Regions from separate parts of the Anoxybacillus sp. UARK-01 genome, predicted to be linked through region 1. Evidence: riboswitches for the same ligand, from Rfam matches in the RefSeq annotation. Region 1 holds a riboswitch; each other region holds the start of a gene.
The links. A riboswitch is a leader RNA that binds a small molecule or an ion and turns the genes downstream of it on or off. The one in region 1 is predicted to bind cobalamin.

Region 1 (4,425 bases):
TGAATAGCACATCTTCAAATCCCCAATTTGGTGCGGAAAGAGCAGTTGGATATCCCATTTCACCTGTTAAAGACATGAGTGCAAGACGAACAGCTCGACTTGTTGCATCTCCAGCAGCCCACGATTTTCGCGATCCTGTATTTGGGGCGTGACGATATGTACGCAGGCTGGAGTTATCGAGCCAAGCATTCGATAGGGCATTGATTATTTCTTCGCGTCCCCCGCCGAAAAGCTTGGTGACAACAGCTGTTGACGCCACTTTAACGAAGAGTACATGGTCTAATCCTACGCGATTTAAACTATTTTCCAGTGCAAGCACTCCTTGAATTTCATGGGCCTGAATCATCGCTTTCAGCACATCGCTCATGTTCAGCGGCTTTTTTGCTTGCGAAATATTGCGGCGGCTTACGTAATCGGCAGCGGCTAAGATGCCCCCGAGATTATCAGAAGGGTGTCCCCATTCCGCAGCTAGCCATGTATCATTATAGTCAAGCCAGCGAATCATGCAGCCGATATTAAATGCACCTTGGACGGGATCAAGAACAAAAGAAGTTCCGGGAATGCGGCAGCCGTTAGGAACGACGGTCCCTGGCACAATGGGGCCTAACAGTTTTGTGCATTCCGGATAGCGGAGTGCAAGAATGCCGCAGCCTAACGTGTCCAATAGGACATAGCGAGCTGTTTCGAATGCTTCATGACTTTCGATTTTTCCGTTAAGAACATAATCCGCTATTTGAACAAGCAATTCGTCTGTTTGTTGTTTTTCATTATTTTTTATTAAAACTTCACTCATGAATCTCTTCCTTTCTAGACTCCATTTATATTATGATAAAAAGAAGAGGAATTGCTGGCCCCAATTCCTCTTCGGGTGAGCGTTTAATCTGCTTTTTCAGTTCACTTGCAGGTGGCGCTCTCCGACATATTTGACGCGAGGGCGGTATAGCCGGTTATTGTTATGCTGTTCAATCACGTGGGCGCAAAGGCCGGCGGTTCGGGCACTAAAGAAAATCGGTGTGTAAAGCTCAATTGGAATACCAAGCAAATAATAGACAGGAGCAGCATAGTAATCTAGATTTGGATAGAGTCCTTTTTCTTCTCTCATAATTGTTTCTCCCGCCTCGCACATTTCGAGCAGAGTCGTGTCGCCGCAGACTTCGCTAAGCTCTTGAAGCGCCTTTTTCATAAGCAAGGCTCGTGGATCCATCTTTTTCATGTATACGCGATGACCAAATCCCATAATTCGTTCCTTATTGGCTAGCTTTTGATAGAGCAGCTGTTTGTATTTTTCTGGCGATTCCGCTTCTTTGAGCATATACATAACGGCCTCGTTGGCTCCTCCATGAAGATGCCCCTTTAACGATGACACAGCCCCTGTCAATGCTCCGTACAAATCGGCGTGGGTGGAGGAAATGACCCGCGCTGTAAATGTCGAGTTTGGCAGCTCATGTTCAATATAAGCGATGAGCGAACGGTCAAATATTTTCACTTCCAGCTCGCTTGGTTGCTTCCCTGTCAGCATATATAGAAAATTGGCGCTGTAAGAGAGTTCTTGGTGCGATGGAACGACTGGATGGTTATGCAACAGGCGATGGCTGCTTGCAATAATGGCAGGTATTTGAGCCAAAAGCTTAATCGCTTTTTCTTTATTAGCCGCTTCTGTTCGTTCATCGAGATGTGGGTCAAAGCTGGCTAAAACGGAAATACCGGTTCGCAGTGCATCCATCGGATGGGCAGTTTGCGGCAGCTGCTTCAAAATTTTCACCAGTTCTTGCGGCAGTGTTCTTTGTGTGTGAAGCTGCATTTCAAAGCGCTCTTTTTCTGGCGGTGACGGTAGTTTTCCTTCAATAAGCAGATGTGCTGCCTCGGTATATGTTTTGGTTTCTGCCAGCTTGATCAGATCATATCCCCGGATGACGATTTCTTCATTCTCCACATCAAGAAATGAAATTTTCGTTTCAGCCGCTATGATTTCTTCTAACCCCGGACGAAATTCCAAAAAGATCCCTCCTTCATTTAAAATCATTTGCTTTCGTCGGCCGACTCCTTGCTGAAAACAAGTTCTTGTCGTATTTCTTGATATGCTTGCTGCAAATTAGCACGGCATGATGGCTGTTCTGACAAAGGGAGGCGGACGGCAATTTCCGATTGATAATGATCGTACAGATCCATTAAAGAAACGGGTGGATGTTTTGTAAAATTGTTCATGACCGTTTGCTTAAACGCTTCCAAAAAATATTGCTTTGTTCCGAATGTGTTGTGCATGATGTCTGTCCTTTCGTTCTCAAGTTCCGATACGATTCGAATGATGGACATGCGCTTGAAGCAAATAAAAAAAGCATCTTCGCAAATGAAGATGCTGAAAAAGCGCATACGATCCCCTATGAAAAACATATACAAAAAAACATATGTTTTTCCGCTTCCTCAACACCCCCTATCCTCGTAGGTTTTTGGTGTGGACCGAATCAGGCAGGTCTCCTGGCTTATGTTCATCGCTTCCTAGCCCCTTCCCGTTGATATGTCAAGCATTCAACAGTGGTTTTGGCAGGTTGCTCCCATTTACAGTTGCGGGACAGCGTCGGATTTGCACCGAACTTCCCTTTTAAACCGGTCAAGCGCTCTTTTGCTTACCGGTACCTGATCCTAACCAAAGTTATTCAATTTTCAAGTTCACTATATCATATTTTTTCTGAGACGAAAACAAAAAAATTCTTAACTTTCTAACAGGTGGCCTGGGCTGCTTCCGACAGTGTTCGATCATGAAAGTTATCTAGATATAACTTAAGGATAAAAAATGAGAAGGTGATGCTCCGATTTCAACGGTTGAGCATTCGAACAACACGGTCTACAGCTTATTGGCTGATACTTGTTACGCTTTGAAACTGGAATGCTCTTTTTGAATGATTAATCTTAATAAAAGCGATCGACTTCTGTCGAAATTAGATTTGCGCCATGAATCAGAAGACTTAATCTCCTTGACAATTTTTTCGAAGAATGATAGGGTTATTGTAAAATTTTTCTGATACTTCATGACAGGCTTAGAATGGAGGTTTGAAGCGTTTTTTTCTTGGCGAACAAGAAAATAAATGTGGGAACAGGTTCCAAAGGTGAGTCAAGACTAAATGGCCCAGTCCAAGGCTCCCTGCGGATGAAAAGGGAAGACCGGTGAGATTCCGGCACGGTCCCGCCACTGTAATAGAGGAGCTTTCCGCTTTACTGCCACTGATCAAAGATTGGGAAGGCGAGCGGAAAGCAATGATCCTTAAGTCAGGAGACCTGCCTGTTCTGACAACACTGCTTTTACCTACGGAGGATAGGGAGGTGTTCATCATGGACAAGGGGATTAATCCTTTTTTATGGCATTTCTAACTTCCGTTGGAGCGTTAGGAATGCTTTTTTATTATTCGGAAAAAGAAATATGACGTCAAATCGCGGTGAATGCAGGGAGATGTGAGGGGAAGAGCAACTCAGCTGGAAGGATGAACGGGAAACCGAGCCATCGAATGGACAACATAGATTTCCTATCAGGCAAGTCCCGCCTAAAGATCAGGTAGAGAGTGGAAAAACGATAAAAATAAAATGATAGGAGAGAATGAGGAAATGAAATCAAGCAATCTTGGCTATCCACGTATTGGGGAAAAACGAGAGTGGAAAAAAGCATTAGAATCTTTCTGGAATGGAGAGATAGACGAAAAAATTTTTTTGGACACGATGCAGTCCATTCGTCTAAACCATATCAAAAAGCAGCGGGAAATAGGGATTGATCTTGTGCCGGTTGGCGACTTTACCCTTTATGATCATATGCTTGATACAGCGGCTATGTTTGGTTTCATTCCTGAACGTTTCGATTATCAGGGGGGAGAGGTTCCTCTCTCAGTTTATTTCGCGATGGCGCGCGGCAATGAAAAAGCACCAGCATGCGAAATGACGAAATGGTTTAACACCAATTATCATTACATTGTTCCAGAATGGAGCAAGGAACAAAGCTCCCGCCTGCATATAACAGAAAACAAACCATTAAAGGATTTTCGGGAAGCGAAGGAGAAATTAGGAGTTGAAGGAAAGCCTGTTTTGATCGGACCTTATACGTTTATGAAGCTTTCCAAAGGCTATGATGAAAAGCAATTTTCCTATTTTCTATCATTGTTGCTTCCGCTTTATGAGCAAATACTAAAGGAGCTGGAGCGCGAGGGGGTAAAATGGATACAGATTGATGAACCCATTCTTGCTACTTCCTTAACCAAAAAAGAGATGGAGGAATTTGTATCTGTTTATGAGCGGTTGCCTCAAGCTGCTCCTAACTTAAAGATGATGTTGCAGACATACTTTGAGGCAGTAGACTGGTATGAAAAACTAATCAAGCTTCCTGTTAGCGGGATTGGCCTTGATTTTGTTTATGGCCTAGAGAAAAATTTGCGCCATTTATCG
Region 2 (4,425 bases), on a different contig from region 1:
AAACCCGCGCGCCCGTAATGCGAGCAATAAAGCATGGTAAGCGCCCCATACTTTTTGCCAAAGCTGAAAAATAAGCATGGCGCCATGCCGCCAATGACTGCCGCCGTTGCGTGCTTTCATCGCCGTATACAATTCCTCCGCCGCCTGCTCAAACACAAAGATAAATCGATACATAAAAAATAGTAATTCAATCATAACGGATGGTATTTTCAGTTTTTTTAATACATAGAGCAACTCTGGAAACGGCGTTGTTACTAAAAGGAAAAATAAGCACGACCATGCTGCAATGGAGCGCAGCGATACATCGATTGCTGCCGGAATATTTCCTCGATTCACGGATATGTGCCATGAATCAAGGGAAATAAGCAAAATCGGCCAGCTAATTAAAAGGAAAAGGATGACCATTCCCAACGTTTTTACATATACTTTCCAAGAAACACCTGCATACCCAATCGTCCATATGGCTAGCCAGAAAATAATAAAAAGATGCGTTCCTCTGCTTCCTACCATAGTGTTCAAAAGCAAGAGAAAAGAGAATAAAGTCTTTTGTTCAGGCCGCAGACGGCGCAGACGATTATGATAGGCAATCATGTCAAAATGCCGAATCATTCCGCTTCATCTCTTCGACCGGCTCGACCTTTATAAACGCCGATAATATAGCCAATCACCCCGGCGCCAAGCGCGGCTTGCAAAGAAAATAACAATGTTTCCACTTCCCCACCCGGCGGTGAAAAGATCGTCTCAAACCAAGGCTTATAATCCGGGACGATCGTTTGAATCGCTTTTTCCGCTTGATCATCTGTACCGCCAAAATCCGAATTGCGAACCAATAGCAAGGGAGCGACAGCTAATACAAAAGCAAGAACAATAAGCAAGAGATTTCGCTTCATCTGCTAGGCTCCTTTCTGAAGTTGATTCAGCTCTCGACTGCTGTAAGTAGATAAAAAGTTCCACACAACAACAGTCAGCAGCCCTTCGGTGATCGCGAGCGGTATTTGCGTAATCGCAAAAATTCCGGCAAATTTAAGAAATGAAGCTGCTACTCCTCCTGTTGTGTCGGGAAAAGCAAGCGCCAATTGCCATGATGTAACTACATATGTGGCCAAGTCAGAAAGAAAAGCGGCTAAAAAAATGACAAATCGCTGCGAAATGTTATACCTTTTTCCTAAACGATACACCCCGTATGCTACTAGCGGACCGCATACCGCCATTGACATCGCGTTCGCTCCTAATGTCGTCAATCCCCCATGCGCCAGTAGTAACGCTTGGAATAAAAGAACGATGCTCCCCATCACCGTCATCGTTAGCGGACCAAATAAGACGGCCCCGAGCCCGACTCCAGTCGGATGGGAGCTGCTGCCTGTCACCGATGGGATTTTTAATGCCGAAAGTACAAAGGTAAAAGCTCCTGAAAGCGCAATCAACAATTTTAATTCAGGATGGCGCTTTGTGATCTTCATCAGCGCTCGCACTCCGGCGATGAAAAACGGCAGAAAAACAATCCACCAAAATAGCGCCCATTTCACCGGCAAAAATCCTTCCATAATATGCATAGCATAGGCTGGTGTACCGCTATTGACAGTAAAATAAACAACAAGGCCACATAGCAGCAGCAGAAACTTCCATTGCTTCATACCCTCTCCTCCTTGATGCTAGCTTTTTTAGTAATGCCAACCGCAGCTGTTGGATGGCACATCGATAATCCATCTTCTCCATACTGATAGGTGACGATATCTTTTAAAGGATCACCATCTTTTAAATGTGTTTGGACAAGCTCTCTTCCTTTATCCGGCGTCACCCCCTTGTACCAAACTCCTTGCGGATACACGATTACTACGCACGCATCATTACAGCGGCCATTGCAGCGCGTTCTCGTTGTGTGTACAGTGCTGTCCAATTCCAGCCGCGCAATTTCATCACGAATGGCGATTGTCACCTCCTCTCCGCCTTTTCGCATGCAGCTGCCGCCGTTACAGATCAATACGTGATGCTTTACTCCAGTTAAATTCCACGTTGTCACACCGATCCTCTCCTTTTTGATGAAATAAAAAAGCACCTCTATCGATAGAGGTGCAGAAAAATGCATACGGCCAATCACAAATGCATATGTATACCATTCCCCCGCACGTCTACCTATAATCCCGTAGGTATCCGGCCGAGCAAATAAGGCAGGTCTCCTGACTTAGAATCATCGCTTCATTGCGCCTTCCCGAAGTTTCCTTCAGTGACATGATGCAATGAAGCTCCTCATCACAGTGGCGGGTACCGTGACGGCTTTTCACCGTACTTCCCTTTTAAGCCTGTCCCAATAGAGAAAGGCACCTTACTTGCTTTAGCAAACGATTCAATGATTCAGTTGTTCCTCCACAATGATATGATGAATTTTCGAAAAAAGTCAACCATTTTTATTTTTCGAACAGTTTTGTTTTAGCGACAACAACTCCATCGCTATCAACATACACATGCGCGCCCGGCTCCCAATGTACGCCCCCGAATTCAAGAACGTGATCACGCGCCCCTTTCCCTTCTTTTTTGCTTTTGACAGGGCATGTCCCAAGAGCGATTACGCCAAGCGGCATTTGCGCAATTTCAGCTGAATCGCGAATGCAACCATGGACAATCACGCCTGCAAGTCCTCGTTCACAAGCGATTTGTGCCAGACGATCTCCGAGCAATGCACAATTTCGCGAACCTTTTCCATCAACAACTAACACCGTGCCTGCCGGAATGGTTTCTAGCGCTTCGCGAACGAGCACATTGTCCTCGAATACCTCAACAGTGGCAATCGGTCCGGAAAACTCTGTTTTTCCGCCATAAGAATGCAACGGTAATTGGCACACTTGCAGCTCCGACAAAAATTGATCACATAAATCTGCTGTCTTCATTTAATTTCCCTTCCCCCATTTTTCTTTGTCTATTAAATCCTTTTGACATTTTGAAAAAAAATCCTGCAAAATCCGTCAAAAAAAAAAACAGAGGAACGGTGAAATAAGAAGAACTAATATGGTTTCCCGCAAGTGTGGATGATCATTTTACTAAAAATATGGAATGATTGAGCTAGACACAAGCTTTTCTGCCATATGCATGCCCAGTCGGCAAGTCATTTGCTTGCCGACTACGGTAGAAAAGCTGGGAATCAAGTAATGCCAATGATTTTTATTGGATCATCAGCACACCGGATTGTTTACATAAAATTATTATCGTAACACATTCTAGTCGAGCCTCTGCAGGCAGTCCCTATATAAGCAGGTTTCGACAGCACGCTTTGGCGTGACCGAGACAAGTCAGCGGCCTATCCTCTAACCGTGGTTCTCCATTTTATACAGCACGAGAAATAAAACAAGTAATCCACCACCAGCGATTAGGTCAACAGCTAAAACCGTCCGGATTTATAAATTAAATATAACAGCCATAAAAACATCAAAGAGGCGATACCAAACCCAATCTCAATTGCTGGAATTTTCCAAAGTAAAGTCGATTGCCTACCTAAAGAAGAGCCAATAATAATCCCTGCCATAATAATGCTGAAAGACAGCAGCACAATACTGAAGGATAAGCGATTACTAATTTGATCTAATTTTTTTAAAAAAAGCGGCCATTCAGGAATATCCATTTTCAAATGCAGCTTTCCTTGTTTAATAAATGCCGTTAACTCCTTCATGTTCTTAGGGAAGTCCAGCAACATTTCTCCATAATTGAACACGCGCTTCCACACTTCTTCGGTTAGATGTTTAGGATGCAAGCGCTCCTTTAATAGCTGGCGTCCAAATGGTTCAGCAATATTGAGAATGTTCAGCTCCGGATCTAACTGCTCTGCTACGCCTTCCACTGTTAGCAACGTCTTTCCCAGAAGGGTTAAATCCTTCGGAATGCGAATAGAGTGTTGAAAGGCAACATGAAACAAATCATGAAGCGCCTCGCCAAGACTGATTTGGCTGAGCGGAACATTGTAGTACTTCTCTCTTAATTGTTCGATATCCTCATGCAATCGCGATACATCGACATGCTCAGGAACAAGCCCCATTTGATACAGCGATTTAACGATCCCATCTGTATTATGACGCATTAAAGCAATCACTAACGAAGAAAAGTGATATTTCATATCTGGCGTCAGACGCCCGATCATCCCAAAATCAATAAAAGCGATCACCTCCCCCGGCAATACGAATAGATTGCCGGGATGAGGATCTCCATGGAAAAACCCTTCTCTTAAAATTTGCTGCAAAATTGCCTTGGTTAGACGTTCGGCCAAATGTTTCAAGTCATATCCGCTTTCCTTCAGCCGCTCCAACTCGTTAAGTTTGATTCCTTCCACATATTCCATCGTTAGCACTTTTTTGCTTGAATACTCCCAAAATACTTTTGGAACATAAATGCTAGGATCTTGTTTAAATTGCTGAAAAATTTTATCAGCGTTCCTCGCTT
Region 3 (4,425 bases), on a different contig from region 1:
TATACTAACTATTCTGAAAAGTTACCCAAATATTTTCTTAACATGAACAAAACTAGACATAACATGTCAAATTACACACCTAACATGCACCATTTTCAAATTCCCGATCTCAATAGGAACAAAATGTATATTTTCAATAAAATGTAATTATATAAACTGTAAAAAGCGGAAATGATAAAAATAAGGCAGGGCTCTTTTTCTATATACGAGGCGATATAGGATATAGTCGATGATCAACAAACAAAATCCATTAGTAAAGGGTTAAGAAAACGTGAAAGCAATTGAACGGTTGTTATGGAGTATTGCTTTACCAGGATTCGGACAGCTTTTGAATCAAAAGTATCTCAAAGGAACCATCTTTATTTTATTAGAATTTATTGTAAACTCTCAATCCCGATTTAATGAAGCCATTCGCCTGAGCTTTTTGGGAAAAACAATCGAAGCAACCCAAGTCATTGATTTTCAATGGCTTATGTTTTATCCGTGTTTGTATTTTTTTGCAATGTGGGATGCTTATAAAGATGCTGACGGTGGTCGCTCTCCTTACGCTTTTCTTCCATTCGTTTTTTCAGCTTATTTTGTCACAGTTGGACTGATGTACTCTTCCCGCGTTACCATCTTCGGCATTTTTTTTGGACCAATTTGGCTGCCAATGCTCTCAGTTATTCCTGGTGTGCTCACCGGTTTACTGATTCGCTCGCTGCTTATTAAATTTCTCCCACTTCAAAAATAAACGCGCCGATCGAGCGCGTTTTTTATTTTTCCACTTCAGAAATATTATAGTTGAATTTTCCATTGATTTATTATATGATGATACCAGTGCAACTAACAAACACAATATATTGTATCGAAGAATAAAAACAAAAACTATATATAGTAGAACAAACCACAAGTAAAGGTGTCCCTTAGGACTTAATAGGGAATCTGGTGTAAATCCAGAACTGCCCCCGCAACTGTATGTGCGGACGAAATGGAAGCTCCACTGTATACGAAAGCTTATACGGCGCGTATACGGGAAGGATCCAAAGTAGGAAGAAGCACAAGTCAGGAGACCTGCCTTGCTTGTTTCGTTTCACATTCTTCGGGGAGGGAGAAGATGAAGCGATGGTTTAAGAAGGGAAGTTTTATTCCTTTTTATACTATCGTTTCATCCACTCAATCCGGAGTGGATTTTTTTATTGGAAAGAGGAGGAGCCGATAATGACGTTTACTTTTCAAACCGTTTCTCAAGAAGAATTGATTGCCTGGATTCATGATCTTACAAATGAATTTCCTCATCTAGACACATCCGAATATATCAAGCGTGTGCTTCGCATGATTCAAAACAAAGACACTGCGTCCTTCGAACAAATGGCAAATGATTGCATTCTTGAGGGACTTTCATATATTAGCGAAGCAGAACCAGACTGGACCTTTGTTTGCGCCCGCATTTATTTACAGAAGCTTTATCACGAAGCAGCTCAAAATCGCGGTTATCATCCAAAAGAACGCTACGGTGATTTTTACGAGCTGGTCGCTTCTCTCGTTTCCAAGGGAGTTTACAACCATTCTTTGCTTGATGATTATGAAAAAGAAGAAATTAAAGAGATTGGAGCGATCATCAATCCAGAAAAAGACAAGCTATTTACCTATATCGGTCTCCGCACGCTTGCAGATCGCTATCTTGCCCGTGATTATGAAAGAAATTTATATGAACTGCCGCAAGAGCGCTTTCTCATCATCGCGATGACATTGATGGCCAAAGAGCCAAAAACGCAGCGACTTGCCTTTATCCGAGAAGCATACTGGGCATTAAGCAATTTATATATGACGGTTGCCACTCCGACTTTAGCCAATGCAGGAAAAAACTATGGTCAGCTATCAAGCTGCTTTATCGATACGATTGATGACAGCCTGCAAGGTATTTACGACAGCAATACCGATATTGCTAACCTTTCCAAGGCAGGGGGCGGCATTGGCGTCTATCTCGGAAAGATTCGCAGCCGCGGCAGCGATATTAAAGGATTTAAAGGGATTTCATCCGGCGTGATTCCATGGATGAAGCAATTGAATAACACCGCTGTCAGCGTCGATCAGCTTGGCCAAAGAAAAGGAGCCATCTCTGTCTACTTAGACGTGTGGCATAAAGATATTTTTGCTTTTTTAGATGCCAAATTAAACAATGGCGATGAACGGATGAGGACACACGATTTATTCACAGGCGTTTGCATCCCTGATTTATTTATGGAGCAAGTAGAAAAACGCGGAGATTGGTATTTATTTGATCCACACGAAATACGACAAATCATGGGATTCAGTCTAGAAGACTTTTATGATGAAGAAAAAGGGGACGGCAGTTTTCGTCAAAAATATTGGGAATGCGTTCAAGAAAAGCGCCTTTCAAAAGAGAGAGTTCCAGCTATTGAAATTATGAAAAGCATTATGCGCAGCCAGCTAGAATCAGGCACACCATTTATGTTTTATCGCGATGAAGTGAATCGAAAAAATCCGAACTCACATCTCGGCATGATTTATTGTAGCAACCTTTGCACTGAAATTGCCCAAAATCAAAGCCCGACCGTGATGGAAAAACAATATGTAAAAGATGGGAAAATCATCATTGAAAAAATCCCTGGCGATTTTGTCGTCTGCAACCTATCATCGATCAATTTAGCTAAAGCCGTTATGGACGATGTGCTTGAACGGCTCGTCCCTATTCAAATGCGCATGCTTGATAACGTGATTGACTTAAACCAAATCCCTGTTTTGCAGGCACAGTTGACAAATCAAAAATATCGGGCTGTCGGACTAGGCACATTTGGATGGCATCATTTGCTCGCTTTAAAAGGCATTCGCTGGGAATCAGAAGAGGCCGTTTATTATGCGGACGAGCTTTATGAACAAATTGCTTATCTCACTATTCAAGCAAGCATGGAGCTTGCTCAAGAAAAAGGCAGTTACCCAGCGTTTTCTGGATCTGATTGGCAGACAGGGGCCTATTTCGATAAACGTGGCTACAACACTTCCAAATGGATTCATCTGAAAGAAAACGTAGCTAAACATGGAATGCGCAACGGCTATGTGATGGCGATTGCTCCCAATGCTTCGACATCGATTATTGCCGGCAGTACCGCCAGCATTGATCCGATCTTTTTGAAGATGTATGCCGAAGAAAAAAAAGATTATAAGATTCCAGTTACAGCGCCAGACTTAAACGAAAAAACAACTTGGTACTATAAATCAGCCTATCATATTGACCAGTATTGGAGCATTCAACAAAACGCGATGCGACAGCGCCATATTGACCAATCCATCTCATTCAATTTTTACGTAATGAACACCATTAAAGCAAAGGATTTATTAGCCCTTCATCTTGCCGCTTGGAAATCCGGTTTAAAAACAACCTATTATGTTCGTTCAACATCAAGCAACATTGAAGAATGTGAATCATGCGCAAGTTAATATAAGGAGGAGTTATGATGACATCTGCTTTAACGAAACGAATCATTATGGACCCTGAAGCGCCCAACCGTTCCACGCGAATCATCAACGGACGATGCTCGAATGTGCTCAATTGGGACGATATTGCCTATCCTTGGGCATATGCTAAATATAAACGAATGCTCGCCAATTTTTGGACACCATTTGAAATTAATATGTCCCAAGATGTCAAGCAATTTCCATTATTAACCGCACGTGAACAGGATGCTTTTTTAAAAATTATCGGCCTGCTAGCCTTACTTGACAGCATCCAAACAGATTATGCAGGAAAGGTTGCTGATTACATTACCGACTCAAGCATCAACGCGCTGATGATCATGCTGGCTCAACAGGAGGTCATTCATAATCATTCTTATTCTTACGTACTTTCTAGCCTCGTTCCAAAACAAAAGCAAGATGAGGTATTTGAATTTTGGCGAAATGAGCCTATATTGCGGAAAAGAAACGATTTTGTCACAAACGGATATAAAGAATTTGCCGAGCAGCCAAATGTAGAAAATTTATTAAAATCCATTGTCTATGATGTCATTTTAGAAGGCTTATTCTTCTATTCCGGCTTTGCTTTCTTTTATAACTTGGCACGCAATCAAAAAATGGTGGCCACAAGCACTATGATTAATTATATTAATCGCGATGAACATATCCATGTCGACTTATTCGCAAAAATATTCCAAGAGGTTCTGCGCGAATATCCAGAATATCGGACAGATGACTTAGCGGCATTTGTTCAGCAAACCTTTATTCAAGCGGCCGAATTAGAAATCGAATGGGCGAGCTTCATGATCGGCCATGATATTGAAGGCATTCATCTTGAGGATTTACATGATTACATTAAATTTTATGCGAATGTCCGCTGCCACCAGCTTGGCTTCGAGCGTCCATTTGAAGGCTATCGGACAAATCCGCTCCGCTGGATTAAAGCCTATGAAGAAGTAGATCTAGGCA
Region 4 (4,425 bases), on a different contig from region 1:
TCATAAGTTTCAAACCCCGCACTTTCAAGCAAAACTTTCAAAAGCTCGCGAATATGATCATCATCATCCACAATCAATAACTTTGCCATACGTTTTCATCCTTTAGCCGTATTTTTTTGCATTTCTTCATGAAGATGCAATTGTTGGATGGCGAATTCTCGATAAAGCGCATGGGTGGCAAACAGCTCTTGATGCGTCCCCATTCCCGTAATCTCGCCTTTTTCCATGAAAATGATTTGATCAGCGTTGATGACCGTCGATAATCGATGGGCAATCACGATCGTCGTTCGTCCTTTCATTAAGTTTTGCAGCGCTTTTTGCACCGCCATTTCCGATTGGCTGTCGAGGTTGGACGTGGCTTCGTCCAATAATAAAATGCGCGGGTTGCGCAGCAGCGCGCGGGCGATGGCGATGCGTTGGCGCTGCCCGCCGGAAAGCTTGATGCCTCTCTCGCCGACCTCTGTTTCATATTTTTTTGGCAATTCTTCAATAAACGGAGAAGCATAGGCCATGTCGGCTGCCCATTTTAATTCTTCGTCACTTACTTGATGATCAAGCCCGTAGCAAATATTGTCACGAATCGTTCCAGCGATAAGCGGACTTTCTTGAGATACATAACCAATTTGCTGGCGCCATGAAGATAAAGAAAGGGCATGAATAGGTTTCTCGCCGAGAAAAACGCTGCCGCTTGTCGGTGTATAATACCGCTCTAAGATGGAAAAGAACGTCGTTTTTCCTGAACCGCTCGGGCCGACGATCGCTGTCACTTTTCCCGGTTCAATCGTAAAGTTTACGTTCTTTAAAACCGGTTCACCGTTTTCATATGAAAACGATAAATGGTTGACATGGATCGGTTCATAAATGCGAGCGACTTCTTCTCCAGACAGATAGTCTTCTTCCTGCTCGCACAGCGTGGCCATGATGCGTTGTGTGGCTCCCATCGCTTTTTGCAATTGTGTAAAGAAAGTACTGAATGCAGCAAGCGGCATGACCATCTGGAAAAGATATAAAATGTAAGCAACGAGCCCTCCGGCCGTCATTGCCCCTGTAGAAACCCGATATCCGCCAAAGCCGAGAATGACAACAAGCAGAAGCATAAGCACAATTCCCATCAATGGCATGACCATGGCCTGAACTTTTGCTTCCTTCAATCCATAGCGAAATAAATGCGAAATGCCTTTTTTTCCTTTTTCATATTCAAGCTGTTCCGCATTGGATGATTTCACAAGGCGAATTTCTGACAGCACTTGTGTAATAAAAGCAGTAAATTGCGCCGTTTCATCCTGCAGCCTTTTAGAGTTTTTAAACATTTGTCTTCCTAACGGGATCATAATGCTAACGGCTAGTGGAAGCAGAATAAAGATAATCAACGTCATTTTCCAATCTAAGTACAGCAATAATGCGACAGAGCCGATTATGGAAATAATGCCATTGAAAAAGTTGGCTGTATGCTCTGTAATTAATCCTTTCACAATAGCGGTATCATTTGTAATTCGGCTAACCGTTTCCCCTGTACGATGACGATCATAGTACGGAATGGTCAAATGCAGCAGCTTCTGCCATACTTGTTCTCTTAGTCTGGATACAACCGTTTCTCCTGTATAGTTAATCAAGTAGATGGAGAAGCCGCTAGCGATCGTTTGCGCAATAAAGGCGCCAACAAGCAAAATGATCGTCGTTTTATTTAATGATGAAACGGTGAAGCCGTCGATCATTTTTTTCGTAAATAGTGGAATCGTTAAGCTGACGATGGAAGACGCCACGCTTAAGAATAGCGCAATAATCATGATCATTTTAGGCGGCTTCGTTGCTTGAATCATCCGGATGAACGAGCGCCAGTCTGCTTTTTCTTCTGATGATTGCTTTTCCACGATTTGATCACCACTCTTTTTGCTATGATTTTTATGCTGCCGTGTATGTATTGTACTTGATGTTTATGAACAGAATATGAACTTTGCGACATCATCATAAATATATTATAGCACTCGCATCGCCTCTTGATCCTGTGGCAAGGCACGGAGGTTTCAGCGAAGAATGACGTTTATAAAAAGTTGTATGGGACAGCGTTCTATGATTTGCCTCCATCTGTTAAAAAAGGATTGTGCTTTTGAATCGGCTATAAATCCATTTTTTATTTTTTCTGTTTATCGGATCTGGAAAGCAAATGGATGGTATAATGGGATTGTAAGAAAAGAAAAGGGAGGAGATGCTGGATGTTTGGCAAAGTTGCTGCTGATGTTCTCGGATTAAGTGATATCGGCTCTGTCATTAAACCCGAAAATTATGATAAAGTGGACGCAGACGATTATGTGATGCATGAAGATGGAGAAAAGATTTATTTTTTGATTAAGTCCAAATCAGATGAATATTGCTTTACTAACCGAGCGCTTATTCATTTAGATGGGACGAGCGCGACAAGTAAAAAGCGAACGCTGCGCCGTTATGATTACTATAAGCATCCAATTGCTGGCGTATCGCTTGAGACGGCAGGCACGGTCGATTTAGATGTAGAGATTAAATTTACTATCGGATCGGAGCACTATTCGATTGATGTGCATAAAAAGCATCTGGAAGAAGTGAAAGATTTATATAAAGCACTTTTAAAAATTTCAGAAATTTGCCATGAAAATGAAACGACGCTCGACTTTGCGCGAAAAAGTCTCGATGTTGCCTCCTCCGTGCTAGGGCGTGTCGCCAGCACTCCAAACAGCATTGCTGAACAGTTTAAAGAGCTAAATCAAATCGCGTTCAACTGGCTTGTTGAGACTAAGAAGCAGTATACAGTGAAAGATTTTGGGGATGTATTTGAACGCTATATTAACAATTAATAGCGATCCAAACGACTCGAATGGCGCTAAACTGCTGTTCGAGTCGTTTTTGCGGTAAGCCGGTGGATGTGCTTTCATCACGCCAATGCGTTAAAAAATGAGATCCATATAAATAGAGACGGGAAAAATGGCGAATTCCGTCATTTTTTTGTTGCCAAACAGCCTTTCGTCCTTTAATATTGTAACTGTCAATTGTTCGATTATTTTTTACAATTGCATATCGATGCAGAAGGGTGCCGAAGTGAGCGAATCGCTAATAGGCTTAATAGGGAATCTGGTGCGAATCCAGAACTGTCCCCGCAACTGTAAATGCTGACGAAATGAAATAACCACTGTGCGGTATTGATGGGCAAGCTGTTGACCGCATGGGAAGGTTCAAAGTAGGATGAAGCATAAGTCAGTAGACCTGCCCTGACTGCTCGATGTTTCCAATCTTCGGGGGGTGAGATGGCGAAACGGCAAAAGGTGGCTATTATGCTGCCACAACTCTATGGTTTGTCGTTTCTTGCTCATTCCGTCCGGGATGGGCATTTTTTAATTTATATGTGCAGGAGGAGAAACCATGATGAAGCAACTGAGGTATTATACGTGGCTGCTTGTGTTGATGCTGACGTTCGGCCTTCTTGCCGCGTGCGGTAATCAAGAAACAGACAAATCCACTCATTCATCCAATGCGAAGCAAGAAGCAACAGCTGCTTTCCCGGTAACCGTTAAGGACGGATTAGGGGAAGAGGTCACGATTCAGTCCGAACCGAAAAAAATCGTTTCGTTAATTCCGAGCAATACGGAAATTGCCTATGAACTTGGTTTAGGAGAGAAAATGGTTGGAGTCAGTGATTTTGATAACTATCCGGAAGATGTAAAAAATAAAGAAAAAATTGGCGGCATGGAGTTTAACGTGGAGAAAATTATTTCACTCAAGCCTGATTTAGTGCTTGCCCACGCATCGAGTGCCCATAATTCGCGGGACGGCCTGCAGCAGCTGAAGGATGCGGGAATTACAGTGCTTGTTGTGAACGATGCCAAAACATTTGATGATGTTTACCATTCGATCCAATTAATTGGACAAGCAACAGGGACAACGAAAAAAGCCGATCAAATTGTTAACCAGATGAAATCAAAGCTTGAAGCCATCAAGGAAAAAGCAAAAAACGTGAAAAATCCGGTAAAAGTATGGGTGGAAGTGCAGCCGGCGCCACAAATTTATACAGCAGGAAAGGGAACATTTATCAATGACATGCTGCAAGCGATTTCAGCAGAAAATGTGGCTGGCGATCAAGAAGGATGGCCGATGTTTACGGAAGAAAAAGCGGTAGCGCTCAATCCGGATGTAATTGTTGTCACGTATGGAGACTATGTGAAAGATGCTGTAAAGCAAGTGATGGCACGACCGGCGTGGAAGGACGTTTCGGCGGTTAAAAATCAACGCGTATATGAGGTGAATTCTGATTTAGTCACAAGATCAGGCCCACGCCTTGTTGAAGGGGTAGAGGAACTTGCCAAAGTCATTTATCCGGAAATCTTTAAATAATATAATTGCCTACGTCATCGCTCTTACGGCGGTGGTCGTGTGCATGTTGTTAGGGATATCGATAGG

Region 2: linked by a shared signal. The riboswitch ahead of B6A27_RS09195 ((2Fe-2S) ferredoxin domain-containing protein) and the one ahead of B6A27_RS03280 (hypothetical protein) in region 1 are both predicted to bind cobalamin.
Region 3: linked by a shared signal. The riboswitch ahead of B6A27_RS04750 (ribonucleoside-diphosphate reductase subunit alpha) and the one ahead of B6A27_RS03280 (hypothetical protein) in region 1 are both predicted to bind cobalamin.
Region 4: linked by a shared signal. The riboswitch ahead of B6A27_RS13785 (ABC transporter substrate-binding protein) and the one ahead of B6A27_RS03280 (hypothetical protein) in region 1 are both predicted to bind cobalamin.

Annotation. Positions count from the first base shown of each region.
Region 1 is NZ_NASY01000026.1:44,526-48,950, reverse strand. It holds gene B6A27_RS03290 (bifunctional 2-methylcitrate dehydratase/aconitate hydratase) at 1-793, opposite strand, end outside; gene mmgD (citrate synthase) at 890-2,023, opposite strand; gene B6A27_RS03280 (hypothetical protein) at 2,020-2,262, opposite strand; cobalamin riboswitch at 2,449-2,653, opposite strand; cobalamin riboswitch at 3,115-3,295, shown strand; gene metE (5-methyltetrahydropteroyltriglutamate--homocysteine S-methyltransferase) at 3,598-4,425, shown strand, end outside.
Region 2 is NZ_NASY01000041.1:91,628-96,052, reverse strand. It holds gene cbiQ (cobalt ECF transporter T component CbiQ) at 1-609, opposite strand, end outside; gene B6A27_RS09205 (energy-coupling factor ABC transporter substrate-binding protein) at 606-890, opposite strand; gene B6A27_RS09200 (energy-coupling factor ABC transporter permease) at 894-1,634, opposite strand; gene B6A27_RS09195 ((2Fe-2S) ferredoxin domain-containing protein) at 1,631-2,020, opposite strand; cobalamin riboswitch at 2,151-2,341, opposite strand; gene rraA (ribonuclease E activity regulator RraA) at 2,406-2,885, opposite strand; gene ubiB (2-polyprenylphenol 6-hydroxylase) at 3,374-4,425, opposite strand, start outside.
Region 3 is NZ_NASY01000031.1:51,101-55,525, reverse strand. It holds gene B6A27_RS04755 (hypothetical protein) at 272-733, shown strand; cobalamin riboswitch at 879-1,075, shown strand; gene B6A27_RS04750 (ribonucleoside-diphosphate reductase subunit alpha) at 1,201-3,441, shown strand; gene B6A27_RS04745 (ribonucleotide-diphosphate reductase subunit beta) at 3,459-4,425, shown strand, end outside.
Region 4 is NZ_NASY01000047.1:321,613-326,037, forward strand. It holds gene B6A27_RS13765 (response regulator transcription factor) at 1-89, opposite strand, end outside; gene B6A27_RS13770 (ABC transporter ATP-binding protein) at 96-1,820, opposite strand; gene B6A27_RS13780 (PH domain-containing protein) at 2,214-2,828, shown strand; cobalamin riboswitch at 3,043-3,256, shown strand; gene B6A27_RS13785 (ABC transporter substrate-binding protein) at 3,394-4,359, shown strand; gene B6A27_RS13790 (FecCD family ABC transporter permease) at 4,325-4,425, shown strand, end outside.